One region of the Homoserinimonas flava genome, then DNA from elsewhere that is predicted to be linked to it. Evidence: predicted binding sites of a transcription regulator. Region 1 holds the regulator's gene; the other holds the start of a gene.
What was found. The regulator LexA, encoded in region 1, represses DNA repair genes until DNA is damaged. The targets are predictions, from matches to a motif close to TCGAACANNTGTTCGA.

Region 1 (6,571 bases):
GGCGTCTCGCGTCTTCAACGCGGCAGCCCCCGCGATGAGCGCTGCAGCGGCCCAGGCGACGGCGACGAGCGTCGCAATGCCTGGGGAGAGCTCGTACTGCTGGGCAATCTCGTTGCCAGACAGCGCCATCATTGCGTTGCCTGCGGAGTCGAGCAGGTAGGGGGTGAACTCCACAATCTCCTCGATCCAGATCGACAGGAGCGCGAGCACTCCTGGCAATACGAGCAGGAGCCCCACGACGATTGCGATGCCGCCGGCCCCTGAGCGCACGAGGGTTCCGAATCCGAGACCGACGAGCGCCACAATGCCAAGGAACACCGAGGCCCCGAGCATCACCAAGAGTTCCTCGCCTCCCAGCGGCACTGCCAACTCATCGGCCGCGAGGAACGGGTATGCGACGAGGTACGCTCCGAGTGAGCTCACGGCGCCGAGCAGGAACATCCAGGCGAACAGCACAACGCCTTTGCCGATGAAGACGGGCAGTCGCCCTGGCACGGCGGCAAAACTCGAGCGGATCATGCCGGTCGAGTACTCACCAGTGATGACAAGCACGCCCTGGATGCCCGCGACGAGCACCCCGAAGGTCACCCCCGAGGTCACGGCAGCCATAGTGATGTACTGCTTCATATCGTCGGTCGCCGCGATCGGCTGGCCGCTCGCGTCGACCTGCATGAAATCGGCACTCACCGCAACGAGGAGCGCGATTGCGAGCCAGAGCAAGAGGATGATGCCGCTCGTCCAGTAGGTCGAGCGCAGGCTGGTGAACTTGATCCACTCGGAGCGCACGACGCGCGCCAGCGTGAGGTGGGCGTCGGTTCGCACTGAGGGGGCGGTCGTCGTGGTCATCGTGTTGCTCCCGTCGTTGCGTCGGCTCCGCCAGCGCGGTACTCAACCTCGTCCTGTGTGAGGGCCATGTAGGCCTCTTCGAGCGAGCTCGCCACTGGTGTCAATTCGTGAAGCACGAGGCCGCTCGCGGCGGCGGCGTCACCGACCTGTTCCGCAGTCACGCCACTGAGGCTTGTCGCCCCATCGTGCAGCGGAGTGTGCTGCGCGTTTGGGAGTATCGTGGCGAGGAGATCCGGTCGCGGGGTGCGCACGCGGACTGTGGCCCCACCGGCACCGGCGATGATCTCGTCAACCTTGGCGTCAGCGAGGATGCGCCCGCGCCCGAGCACAATGATGTGGTCAGCGGTCTGAGCCATCTCGCTCATGAGATGTGACGAGAGGAGCACGGTGCGCCCCTCGCTCGCCAGGTGGCGTACGAGCCTTCTCACCCACTGCACACCCTCGGGATCGAGCCCGTTCACCGGCTCATCGAGGATGAGGGTCGCGGGGTCACCGAGGAGGGCGGCCGCGATACCGAGGCGCTGTCCCATGCCGAGGGAGAAGCCGCCGACACGCTTGCGAGCGACTGCCGAGAGCCCTGTGAGTTCGATGACCTCACGCACGCGGGTCTTGCCGATGCCGTGGGTCGCTGCCATCGCGAGGAGGTGCTGGTATGCGGAGCGACCGGTGTGCACCGCTTTGGCGTCGAGCAGCACACCCACCTCGCGCAGCGGGGCCTTGTGCTGGCGGTACTCCTTGCCATTCACCGTGACGGAGCCGCCGGTCGGGCGGTCCAATCCCACGATCATCCGCATCGTCGTCGATTTTCCGGCACCGTTTGGCCCCAGAAATCCTGTGACCATGCCGGGTCGCACGGTGAAGTCGACGTTGTCGACTGCAATCTTGCTCCCGTAGCGCTTGCTCAGCGCTGTCGCCTCGATCATGCCTGCCCTTCCGTTGCGTCATGAGGCAATCGCCCCACCGCTGCGACGCTAGGGCATGCGCGGCGTCATAGGCATCCGTCGTCGGGATGATATTCGCGGGATGATAATCGTCGGGGCGAGTCCGACGCGCGGCTCTGGGCTAGACGGCCCGGAGCACGGCGACGACCTTGCCGAGCACGTCGGCGAAGTCACCAAGGATAGGCGCAAAGGCACTGTTGCGTGGCAGAAGCCAGGTGTGACCGTCTCGTTGCTGGAACACCTTGACGGTTGCTTCGTCATCGAGCATGGCCGCGACGATGTCGCCGTTCTCCGCCGTCTTCTGCTGGCGCACGACGATCCAGTCGCCGTCGCAGATGGCGGCGTCGATCATCGAATCGCCGACGACCTTGAGCATGAAGAGGTCGCCCTTGCCGACGAGCTGGCGGGGGATGGGAAAGACCTCATCCACCTGTTCCTCCGCCGTGATGGGGATGCCGGCGGCGATGCGGCCAACGAGGGGCACCATGGCGGCATCGCCAATGGGCGTTGCGGTGCCGGCTTCCGGCATCGACTCGGAGTCGAGACGGTCGCTCTGCGGCACGTCGATAAGCACCTCGATCGCCCGCGGCCGATTGGGGTCACGGCGGAGGTAGCCGCTGAGCTCAAGCTGACCGAGCTGATGGGTGACGCTCGATAGCGAGGCGAGGCCGACTGCGTCGCCGATCTCCCGCATGCTCGGCGGGTAGCCGTGGTTGGCAACGGCGCGCTGGATGAACTCCAGGATCGCGAGCTGCTTCTCGCTCAGGTTCCTGCGCCGTCGAGTCGAAGGCTTCTCGTCCATGGGGCTCCTCGCTTAAACCGAATGTCGGTGGCTGCTGCTTTGCTTTCAACCAGACAATCGAAACTGTATCCGCCTCAGGGCTCGAGAACAAACATCTGTTCGAGTGTGTCGGCGAATTCGGTGCGTATTTCTCCAGAAATGCGCACTTGCGTTCGAAGACAATCGAAGATATGTTCGGTACAAAGATCCGCACCCCGGGGTTCCCGGCCGAATCCCGGGTGCGGATTCTTTCTCCGGATGATCACAGGTCGACGGATTTCGAGCAGCACGCAGGCGAAAGGAGCACCAGACATGAGCAACACCGCAGCACACCAGCCCCGTCCCCGACTCCGCCTTACCCGGCGTGGCCGCGTTGTCTTCACGACGCTCGCAGCCTCACCTCTCGTCGTCGTCGCGCTCATCCTCGGCCTGAACGGCGGAATGGCCACGGCCACCGGTGCCGCTGGAGCGCCACTCGATTCCGTGACGGTCAGCGCTGGGCAGTCCATGTGGGCCCTTGCGAGTGCTGTCGCGCCAGACGAAGACCCGCGCGAGGTGATCGCCGACTTCGTGCAGGTCAATCAACTCGATTCCGCCGATGTCGTTCCCGGACAGCCGCTGCTGGTTCCTGCCAAGTACTCCGACTAGCTCGGCTCCTGAGTCCGGCGTGCTCGGCTCCTAAGATGGAGGGGTGGCTTCACTGTCAGACCTTCCCATCCGCGACAACCTTCGCGGGCTCACCCCTTACGGTGCCCCGCAGAAGCAGGTTCGATATGCGCTCAACGTCAACGAGAACACGCATGCAATCCCCGAGGCGGTTGCCCACGACGTCGTGACCTCGCTCGCGCAGGCCCTGCTCGGCATCAATCGTTACCCCGATCGCGAGTTCACAACACTGCGCGAGAGTCTTGCTCGCTACGTCGGCCACGGGGCATCCGCGGACCACATCTGGGCGGCGAATGGGTCCAATGAGGTTCTGCAGCAGATCCTCCAGGCATTCGGTGGGCCCGGTCGCAGCGTGCTGGGGTTCCCTCCCACCTACTCGATGCATTCGATCATCGCGGCTGGCACCGATACGACGTGGATCGCGGGGGAGCGGGATGCAGGCTACGAGCTCTCACCCGAGCTCGTCCGGGAGTGGGTGACCAAGACGAAACCTGACCTTGTGTTTCTCTGTGCGCCGAACAATCCGACCGGCACGCCGATGACCCTCGAGACAATCGTTGCTGCGTACGACGCGACCGATGGCATGGTCGTCGTCGATGAGGCGTATGCGGAGTTTGCCCCGGAGGGCACCGATTCCGCGCTAACACTCCTCGAAGGCCGTGAGCGGCTCATCGTGTCGCGCACAATGAGCAAGGCGTTTGCTTTCGCCGGCGCTCGTGTCGGCTACATGGTCGCCGACCCGGCGGTGTGTGATGCCATCAGGCTCGTGCGCCTGCCATATCACCTGTCGGCGCTGACCCAGGCGGCCGCGATCGCTGCGCTCGATCACACGAGCGAGATGCTCGCGATGGTCGACGATATCCGCCGCCAGCGTGACCGACTGCTCCTCGAGCTGCCAAAGCTTGGCTTCACGGTGTGGCCGAGCGAAGCAAACTTTGTGCTGTTCGGTGGGGTGCACCATCCGCACGCGCTGTTCGAAGCCCTGCTTGAGCGCGACATCATCATCCGCGATCTCGGCATCCCGCACCACCTGCGCGTTACTGCAGGCACCGAGGAGGAGACGACAGTCTTCCTCGACGCGCTCGAGCAGCTTGGCGGTGCAGGATTCGGCGGCGCGGCATCCGGCGCTGCCTGACCTCCGAGCTTCGGGGCGTAGCGCGTCGCTAAGCTTGACGGAGGGCGGCCGGGCCGCCCGCACCGACTCCGACGAGGTGTCGATGTTCTCGCGACAGAAGGATTCCCCATGGCAGAGCAGGCCACGACGAGCGGGCGCAGGGTCGCGCAGCTGAGCCGCGAGACGAGCGAGTCGAGCATCGAGCTCTCGCTCGACCTCGACGGCACTGGGCGCGCTGACATCTCGACCTCGGTGCCGTTCTTCGACCACATGCTCACCGCCTTCGCGAAGCACTCACTCATCGACCTGACAGTGCGCGCGACCGGCGATGTCGAAATTGATGTCCACCACACGGTCGAGGACATCGGTATCGTCCTCGGCAAGGCGCTCGCGCAGGCGCTCGGCGACAAGTCCGGCATCTCCCGCTTCGGTGACGCCATGGTGCCCCTCGACGAGGCGCTCGTGAGTGCTGTCGTCGATGTTTCTGGCCGGCCCTTCCTTGTGCACGAAGGTGAACCTGCTGGCTTTGAGTTCCACCTCATCGGCGGTCACTTCACCGGCTCGATGGTGCGCCACGTCTTCGAAGCGATCACCTTCCACGCCGGCCTCACCGTCCACATCCGCGTGCTTGGCGGTCGCGACCCCCACCACATCGCGGAGGCGGAGTTCAAGGCATTTGCCAGGGCGATGCGCAAGGCCATCGAGCCGGATGCTCGCGTGCGCGGCATCCCGTCGACGAAGGGTGCACTGTGACAGACGAGCGCATCGACGCGGTCTCGTGGCGAGGCTCAGCATGAGCGACGCGAGACCGAAGGTCGTCGTGCTCGACTACGGCAGTGGCAACGTCCACTCCGCGGTCAAGGCGATGGAGCTCGCGGGCGCCGAGGTGGAGCTCACGGCCGACCCCAAAGCGGTCGCTTCGGCTGATGGTCTGCTGGTGCCGGGGGTGGGCGCATTCTCCGCTGTCATGCGGGCGCTCGACGGTGTCAATGGCGCTGAGCTCATCGATCGTCGCTTGGCCGGGGGGCGCCCTGTTCTCGGCATTTGTGTGGGCATGCAGGTGATGTTCGAGCGCGGCATTGAGCGCGGTGTGACCACCGACGGCCTGGGGGAGTGGCCGGGCACGGTCGAGGAGCTCACTGCCCCGGTCGTGCCGCACATGGGCTGGAACACGGTCGAGTCGCCTGACGGGTCTGCCCTGTTCGACGGTATCGCCGAAGAGCGTTTCTACTTCGTGCATTCCTATGCCGCGACGACGTGGGGCATCGACGCGATGCCGCCGTTCCCGGCCGCGAAGCTCACCTGGGCAGAGCACGGCGGTCGCTTTCTCGCGGCCGTTGAGAATGGCCCCTTGAGCGCAACACAGTTTCACCCGGAGAAGTCTGGAGCGCCCGGCATCCGCCTGCTCTCGAACTGGCTCGGCACGCTCTGAGGCAGGATCAACCGCGCGAGAGCGGTCGAATTCGCCGCAACCGCAATCGCGAGTAGTATCTGTTTCTTGTTGTGCGCCTTCGCGCGAATACTCCATCTCAACCCACGGCATCCCCGCTGAGAAAGTTCATGATGAGCGAGTTCAACACGACCCCCAGCCTGACTCTGTTCCCGGCGGTCGATGTCTCCGATGGCAAGGCGGTCCGTCTCACCCGCGGCGAAGCGGGCACCGAGACCAGCTATGGCGATCCGGTCGCGGCCGCGGAGTCGTGGGCTGAGCAGGGCGCCGACTGGATCCACCTCGTCGACCTCGATGCTGCGTTCGGTCGCGGCTCGAATCACGGCGTCATCAAGAAGGTCATCCGACAGGTGCGTGGCGGGCTCAACATCGAGCTTTCCGGTGGCATCCGCGATGACCGTTCGCTCGAGGCGGCGCTCGCGACCGGCGCCAAGCGTCTGAACCTCGGTACTGCGGCACTCGAGAACCCGGAGTGGGCCGCCCACGTCATCGCCGAATACGGCGAGGCCATCGCGGTCGGGCTCGATGTTCGCGGCACGACCCTCGCCACGCGCGGCTGGACGCAGGAGGGTGGCGACCTCTGGACGGTCATGGAGCGTCTCGAGGAGGCCGGATGTTCGCGCTACGTCGTCACCGACGTCACGAAAGACGGCACATTGCAGGGGCCGAACGTGTCGCTGCTCCGCGAGGTGCTCGATCACACGCAGAAGCCGGTGATTGCTTCGGGTGGAGTTTCAAGCCTCGATGACCTCGTTGCCCTGCGCGAGCTCGTG
Region 2 (6,571 bases), on a different contig from region 1:
GACGCCTCGAGCGACTGACCGGCCAACTCGGCACCGAATCGCTCGGCTCGCACATCGCTGCATCCTTCGCCGCGCACGACTGGCTTGCCGAGCACGGCGAGGGGCTCGCGGATGCCCGGCTCACGCTCGCGGGCGACGTCACCGAAGAGCGTCACTACTGGCCTGGTGACGAGCACCCCACCGTCATGACCCTGCGACAGGGTGGCGGCTTCGCTCGGACCATGCCGCTCGACACCGGCCTCGCCGCCGTCGTGGGCGCGTGCGACGGCGACCTTGCGCTCGGCGCCATCGTCGGGGCGGTCGCGCAGCTCACCGAAGTGGATGCGACCGCGCTGTTCGATGAACTGTTGCCGAGCATCCGCGAGCTCGTCATTACCGGGATGCTGCTGCCGGAGTGGGCCCAGCCTTCTAAGCTCAGCTTCTAAACTCAGCCCTCCAACACGTGCGGCGGGTCAACGATGTCGTCGTAGTCGCGGTGCTTCACCACATAGGCCGCCGCCATGGGGCACAGCGTGACGGCGCGTTTGCCCTGCGCGCGGATGTCGTCGAGGGCCCCGACGATGAGCTGGGTACCGTAGCCGTGCCCCGTCTGATCGTCGTCGATCTTCGTGTGGAGGATGACGCGGCGGTCGCCGTCGTCGCGATAGTTGATGAAGCCGATGATCGCGTCATCGAGCTTCAGCTCGTAGTGGTGGATCGCTTCGTTGGGGGTGACGGTGGCCACGCTGGTCTCTTCGCTCATGACACCATCCTGCGCCACACCCCCTGACATTCACACCGTGCGCGGGGCTAAGGTGCACTCATGTCAGACCCCCGATCTGCACCTGAAACCGTCGAGCTTGCCTCCGGCTGGGTGCGAATCGGAGCGCCCGCCCGACTACGGCAAGCGAATCCGATGTGGACGGTGTTCTTGAGTAGTCAGGTTGCGCTCATCTGCTTCCACGCTGCGAATATATTCGACGTACCTCTGTGGCTGTCTATTCCGGCTGTCGTCGCTGTCGCGGCCGCTTTCCTCGCGATCGCCGCGTTGTTCCTTTACTTTCGCTTCCCGGCAGCTGAGATCAGCCTTGATGCGGGTCAGATCCGCGTCGGGCGGACTGTTGCCGATTTCGAGCACATCGACACTGCTCGTCTTCAGGCGATCAGTCACAAGCGCTTTCGCGACGTGACCGTAGTGCTCGCGGTAGGCAAGCGGAGTCTCGCGAGCATCAACCTTCGGGGCCGCCAGGGGGAGATGCTGACGTCCGAGGAGCGCGATGTGCTGGTAGAGGCGCTGCGCCGCTCCAGCATCGCGATGCCGAAGAACCCGGATGACCCGAAGGACCGCTTCGCTCGCTACAACTTCCCGACAAACATCACCAGGGACGAGGCCATCGACGTCGTGCTGGCTCCACCCGGCCCCGGCGAGCCGATCCCCACTCTGGAATGAATCAGCGCGGATAACTCGAACATATGTCCGGCTTAGGATTTGGGTGAGATGCCGCTCCCCGTCGGCGCACCGTTTCGCTCGCCTGAGCCTGTATCTAGTTTCTGGCGTATAAAGATTCAGTAACCGCCACTAATGCGTAGGGCAGATCAGAAGATGAACTCAGACAGTGACCAGGAGAGGGCGCGTCTCCGCGCTCTTTCACGAAAGATGTCTGGAGCCACGAGCGTTCTCTTCGCGGTATCCATCCTTCTCTTCGTATTCAGCGGCATCGTCGAACAGCAGGGCGGCGATATTGCCACTGTCGGCTACTACGCGGTGGTACTGCCTCTGACTGTCGCGGGTGTCGCAGCCTTGGTATGGCTCGTGGTTCTGATTCGAAGGATGCGGTCGCGCCGCGACTGACGCAACGAAACGTCGGAACAGAAGCCGGTAGCCGAACGGGTGCTCTCGGGTAACGGTCTGCGGGCCGAAACGCTTGGTTTACCCCTCATCTCACCTAAATCGTAAGCCGAACATATGTTCTAATGAGTGCATGCGGTGGAGCGGGCAGGAGATCAACGGCGAGCAGGAGGGCGCCCTGCCCGGCCTCGCCCGACTGAACAACCTGGTGCGCACCGTGCGCACCCCCGAGTTCGACGGCATCACGTTCTATGAGGTGCTCGCCAAGTCGGCGCTCAATCGGGTCCCCGGTCAAAGTCAGATGCCGTTCGGCTGGACTATCAACCCGATGCGCGGATGCCTCCACCAGTGCACCTACTGCTTCGCCAGACCCACCCACACCTATCTGGATCTCGACTCGGGGCGCGACTTCGACACCCAGATCATCGTGAAGGTGAATGTGGGGGAGGTGCTCGCCCGCGAGCTGGCGAAGCCCTCGTGGGGACGGCATCCGGTGGCGCTCGGCACCAACACCGACCCGTATCAGCGGGCGGAGGGGCGCTACCGGCTCATGCCGGGCATCATCGCGGCGCTCGCATCGTCGGGGACCCCCATCTCGATCCTCACGAAGGGCACCCTGCTGCGGCGTGACCTGCCGTTGCTCGCCGAGGCGCGGGAGCATGTTCCGGTCGACCTGGCGATGTCGATCGCGATTTTCGACGACGAGCTGCAGCAGTCGGTCGAGCCCGGCACCCCGACCGCCACGGCGCGGCTTGCGACGGTCACGGCGGCACGCGAGGCCGGGTTCGACTGCACCGTGTTTCTCATGCCGATCCTGCCGTTCCTCACCGATTCGCGCGATCATCTCGATCACGCGTTGGCGCGCATCCGTGCGGCGGGGGCCACCTCGGTGATTTACACGGCACTGCACCTGCGTCCAGGCGTGAAGGAGTGGTATTTCGCGTGGCTGCAGCGGGAGCATCCGCACCTCGTTGGCCGCTATCGCTCCCTCTATGCGAAGGGCGCCTACGCGCCGAAGGAGTACCGCCAGTGGCTCGCCGCGAAGGTGAAGCCGCTCATCCGACGCCACGGCCTCGAGCGCGGTGTCGAGGACCCATCGACGGGCGGCGTCATGTCGAGCGCCCTTGATGCCGATGGGAATCAGACACGAACGGTCGCCCGGTCAGCAGCGGCTGGGGCATCCCTCATCGCGGAGGAGTTGCCACCCGAGTTCGCGGCACGCGCAATCGCGCAGCCCACGCTGTTCTGACGGCCGCGCAGCAGCTATCAGCTAGCAGAAATCAGCGAAGACGCGCCGCGGATGCTCCGGGTCGAGGTTGTCGACGATGGCGTTCGCCTGCAGCCGCAGGGTGGTGTCGCGAGGCCCCACCGCGGCGCGTGGGCTCTCGAGCCAGATTGTGTAGTGCCAGAGGTCTCGGAGGCCGTCGGCGAGGATCCCGCTGCCATCGACAACGAGCACGTCGTCTCCGGCGGTGCGGAATGGCGCGACGATGAGGGACCGCACGGCGGTGAGGTCCGCATCGCCACCGAGGCTTGCACGCGCAACGCTGCGGTCCGTCGAACGGATGCTGGTGGCGAGGGCATCGGCGAACACCAGGGTTTCGCTGCTGTCGGCGTGACCGTCAATCGCAATGATGGGCCGCCCGCTGCCGAACAGAGCGATGACCTCGCCAGTGAGCGCCGAGAACAGGTCGTTCTTCGGCGCCGCGCTGGCGAGGTCATCAGGGTTCACTGCTGGGGGGTCCTACCGGGGTGGGTGAGATCAGTTCTCGACCTCGCCGCGCCAGGCGCCAGTTTCAACACCACGCTTCTCGATGAACTCCTTGAAGTTCTTGAGGTCGGTCTTGATGGCGCGGTCATCAAAGCCGAGCACCTCGCCGGCCTTCTCGAGAGCATCCTGGGGCTCCCAGTCGAGCTGCACGGTGACGCGTGAGCTTGTGTCGCTGAGCTTGTGGAAGGTGACGACGCCGGCGTGCTTGTCGTCGCCGCCGATGCTCTTCCAGGCGACGCGCTCGTCGGGGAGCTGCTCGGTGACCTTCGCGTCAAACTCGCGCTCCTGTCCGGCGATCTTCACGACCCAGTGCATTGTCTCATCGTTGATCTGCGTGACCGACTGCACCATGCTGAGGAAGTGGGGGAACGCCTCGAACTGCGTCCACTGGTTGTATGCGGTGTTGACGGGAACATCAACATCGATTGCTTCGATTACCTGGGCCATGACCTGCTCCTTACGGTTGGTTGGCGTGTGGTTGGGGAGTGTCTCCCGGTGTCGGACGTTAGTCACGCATCGCTCCCTCGTGGCGCTTTTCACAGCGATCACGGAGCATCCGCGTGGGGTCGCAGCGGTGTCGTCTGCCGCAGCTAGCCTCGACTGGTGAGCAGCGACGACCTTTTCGGCCCCGATCGGTACAGCGCTGATGTGCTCGCAGATTTTTCACGCCGCAGGCCTGCCGCGGCGCCACCGACGGTCGAGGCGGTGGGCGACCTTGTCATCGAGTGGACCGACACCGGGTATTGCGGTGCGGTGGTCGGCATTGAGGGTCGGCACGTGCAGCTTGAGGACTTCAAGGGCACCGTGCGGGTGTTCCCGCTGGGCCCTGGGTTTCTGCTCGAAGGTTCGCCTGTGACGCTCGTCGCCCCGGCTGCGAAAGCGAAGACGGGGATGCTGCGCTCCGCGTCGGGTTCGCTCGCCGTCACCGATCACACGGCGCGGGTGGCGCGCGCGAGTCGCATCTTCGTGGAGGGCCGCCATGATGCGGAACTTGTCGAGAAGGTGTGGGGCCACGACTTGCGTGTCGAGGGTGTCGTCGTGGAATACCTGGAGGGTGTCGACGATCTCGACGCGGTTATTCGTGCGTTCCGACCGACCCCGGAGCGCCGTGTTGGGGTCCTCGTCGATCATCTTGTGGCCGGCTCGAAGGAGCAGCGGATCGCGGATGCGGTCGCGAGGGGCCCGCACGGCGCGAATGTGCTTGTGGTGGGGCATCCGTTTGTCGACATCTGGCAGGCGGTGAAGCCCGGCCGTGTGGGCCTGAGCGCGTGGCCGGTGATCCCGCGCGGCATCGAATGGAAGCACGGCATCTGTGAGGCGCTCGGCTGGCCGCACGATGATCAGGCCGACATTGCGAGGGCGTGGCAGCGCATTCTTGGCACCGTGCGCACCTACGCCGATCTCGAACCGGTGCTGCTCGGACGGGTTGAGCAGCTCATCGATTTCGTTACGGCAGAGGCAGACTAGCCCGCCGGTTCAGGGTCGAATGGGTGGAGACCCTGATGGCGGGCATCGTTGCGGCGCGTCAGGCTTGCAGCATGTCCACTCTTCAGGGTTCGCCATCGCTTCAGCGCCCACGCACCGGGCGCGTCATCGCGGGGGTCTGTGCCGCCATTGCCAATCGTTTCGGTTGGTCGACGACGGTTGTCAGGCTCATCTTCTTGTTCTCGATCATCTTGCCCGGCCCGCAGGTGCTCATCTATGTGCTGCTGTGGGTCTTCATTCCGAAGGCGCCGTGACATTCCGAAGGCACCGTGACGCGAACGCGGGGTGGGCACGCACGGGGCCCTCTCGCGATAGAGTCGACGTATGAACATCGTCGCCTTCGTGATCTCTTTCGTCGTTTTCGTCGGCGGCATCGCTCTCATGGGGTACGCGCCTGAGATCGAGGGATTCGAGCTCGTGTCGTTCCTCGCCGGGATTCTTGCGATTGCGCTCGCCGTCGCGATTCCGGTGCACGTGCTGAAGCGCACCGCCCCCTAGCCAGAGCGCAAGCTCCGGGCCGGCATCGGTCCGGTCTTCTGGTCGTTGGTCCACAGGTCGCGCGGAAACGCCGCCAGCAGCGGTGCCGCATCCCATTCGGGTGACGGTGCACCGCCGAGGTCGAGAGCCTCGTCGACCGAGTTCGCGAGCAGCCCGCTCGGATCGCGACCGGTACCGAGGTAGTAGTCCTCGTATTTGAACGCGTCCTCGTGCGGGCTTGCGACCGCGCGGGCCGGAATCCCCAGACTCTCGGCCACAATGACGGCGTGCAGCGACGAACCGACAACCAGGCGGCTGCGCCGAATTCGACGGATGATCGCCGCGACGTCGCTACGGGGGCTCACGACAGCGCTGCGCCAGCCCGCGGGCATCGTGCGCCGGGGAACAAGATCGTTGAGGTTTGGAATGACCGTGAAGTCGTGGCGGGGCGGCGGTGGCGGACCGGCGAGGGCTGGGAACACGTGCGGCAGCAGGAGCCCAGGGTCGCCGTAGACGGCCGGCACATCGACGCCGAAGCGCTCGCGGAGCACGGCGGCCGTCCGCGGTCCCCGCACGGCGCGGATATTAAGCGTCGCGATTGTGCTCGCGTGGAGTTCGCCCTTGGGGTTCACGCCCGTGCCCCACACGGTGTCGCCATGCCTTGCGAAGTGGAGAATCGAGCCGATTGCGATGAGACGCCGATCACTGTGCGTCGCCCGCGGGAGCTGCTGTGCGAGGGCACCGACGACCATTGGTCCGAGCAGGTCTCCGAAATTGCGGACCGGTCGTGACCGTCGTGTCGCCCGCCCCCAGCTGTTCGTGCGACGGAGCGGGTCCCAGTGCACGACCGGCACACCGTTGCCGTCGGCGACGACGATCTGGCCGGCGCGGGAGCCGATCATCCGGCGCCCGCCTGCGTGTCGGCGAGGTCGTCGCCGTCGAACGTTGACTCTGCCGGTGTGGCGTCGCCCGCACCGTCGATCGTTGCTTCGTCGGGGTCGGTGAGCCGC

Region 2: a site for LexA is predicted at 1,938-1,953, ahead of ACY48M_RS02370 (Rv2578c family radical SAM protein). Genes of this name have one in related genera too.

The regions. Positions count from the first base shown of each region.
Region 1 covers NZ_JBUEQS010000002.1:635,339-641,909, forward strand. The annotation lists gene ACY48M_RS08460 (ABC transporter permease subunit) at 1-846, opposite strand, end outside; gene ACY48M_RS08465 (ABC transporter ATP-binding protein) at 843-1,769, opposite strand; gene lexA (transcriptional repressor LexA) at 1,909-2,589, opposite strand; gene ACY48M_RS08475 (LysM peptidoglycan-binding domain-containing protein) at 2,881-3,216, shown strand; gene ACY48M_RS08480 (histidinol-phosphate transaminase) at 3,260-4,369, shown strand; gene hisB (imidazoleglycerol-phosphate dehydratase HisB) at 4,478-5,101, shown strand; gene hisH (imidazole glycerol phosphate synthase subunit HisH) at 5,142-5,780, shown strand; gene priA (bifunctional 1-(5-phosphoribosyl)-5-((5-phosphoribosylamino)methylideneamino)imidazole-4-carboxamide isomerase/phosphoribosylanthranilate isomerase PriA) at 5,912-6,571, shown strand, end outside.
Region 2 covers NZ_JBUEQS010000001.1:504,184-510,754, forward strand. The annotation lists gene ACY48M_RS02355 (DUF7059 domain-containing protein) at 1-425, shown strand, start outside; gene ACY48M_RS02360 (GNAT family N-acetyltransferase) at 428-742, opposite strand; gene ACY48M_RS02365 (hypothetical protein) at 803-1,429, shown strand; gene ACY48M_RS02370 (Rv2578c family radical SAM protein) at 1,962-3,077, shown strand; gene ACY48M_RS02375 (nucleoside/nucleotide kinase family protein) at 3,099-3,560, opposite strand; gene ACY48M_RS02380 (SRPBCC family protein) at 3,591-4,046, opposite strand; gene ACY48M_RS02385 (DUF3097 domain-containing protein) at 4,203-5,066, shown strand; gene ACY48M_RS02390 (PspC domain-containing protein) at 5,138-5,338, shown strand; gene ACY48M_RS02395 (hypothetical protein) at 5,409-5,582, shown strand; gene ACY48M_RS02400 (polysaccharide pyruvyl transferase family protein) at 5,579-6,463, opposite strand; gene ACY48M_RS02405 (right-handed parallel beta-helix repeat-containing protein) at 6,460-6,571, opposite strand, start outside.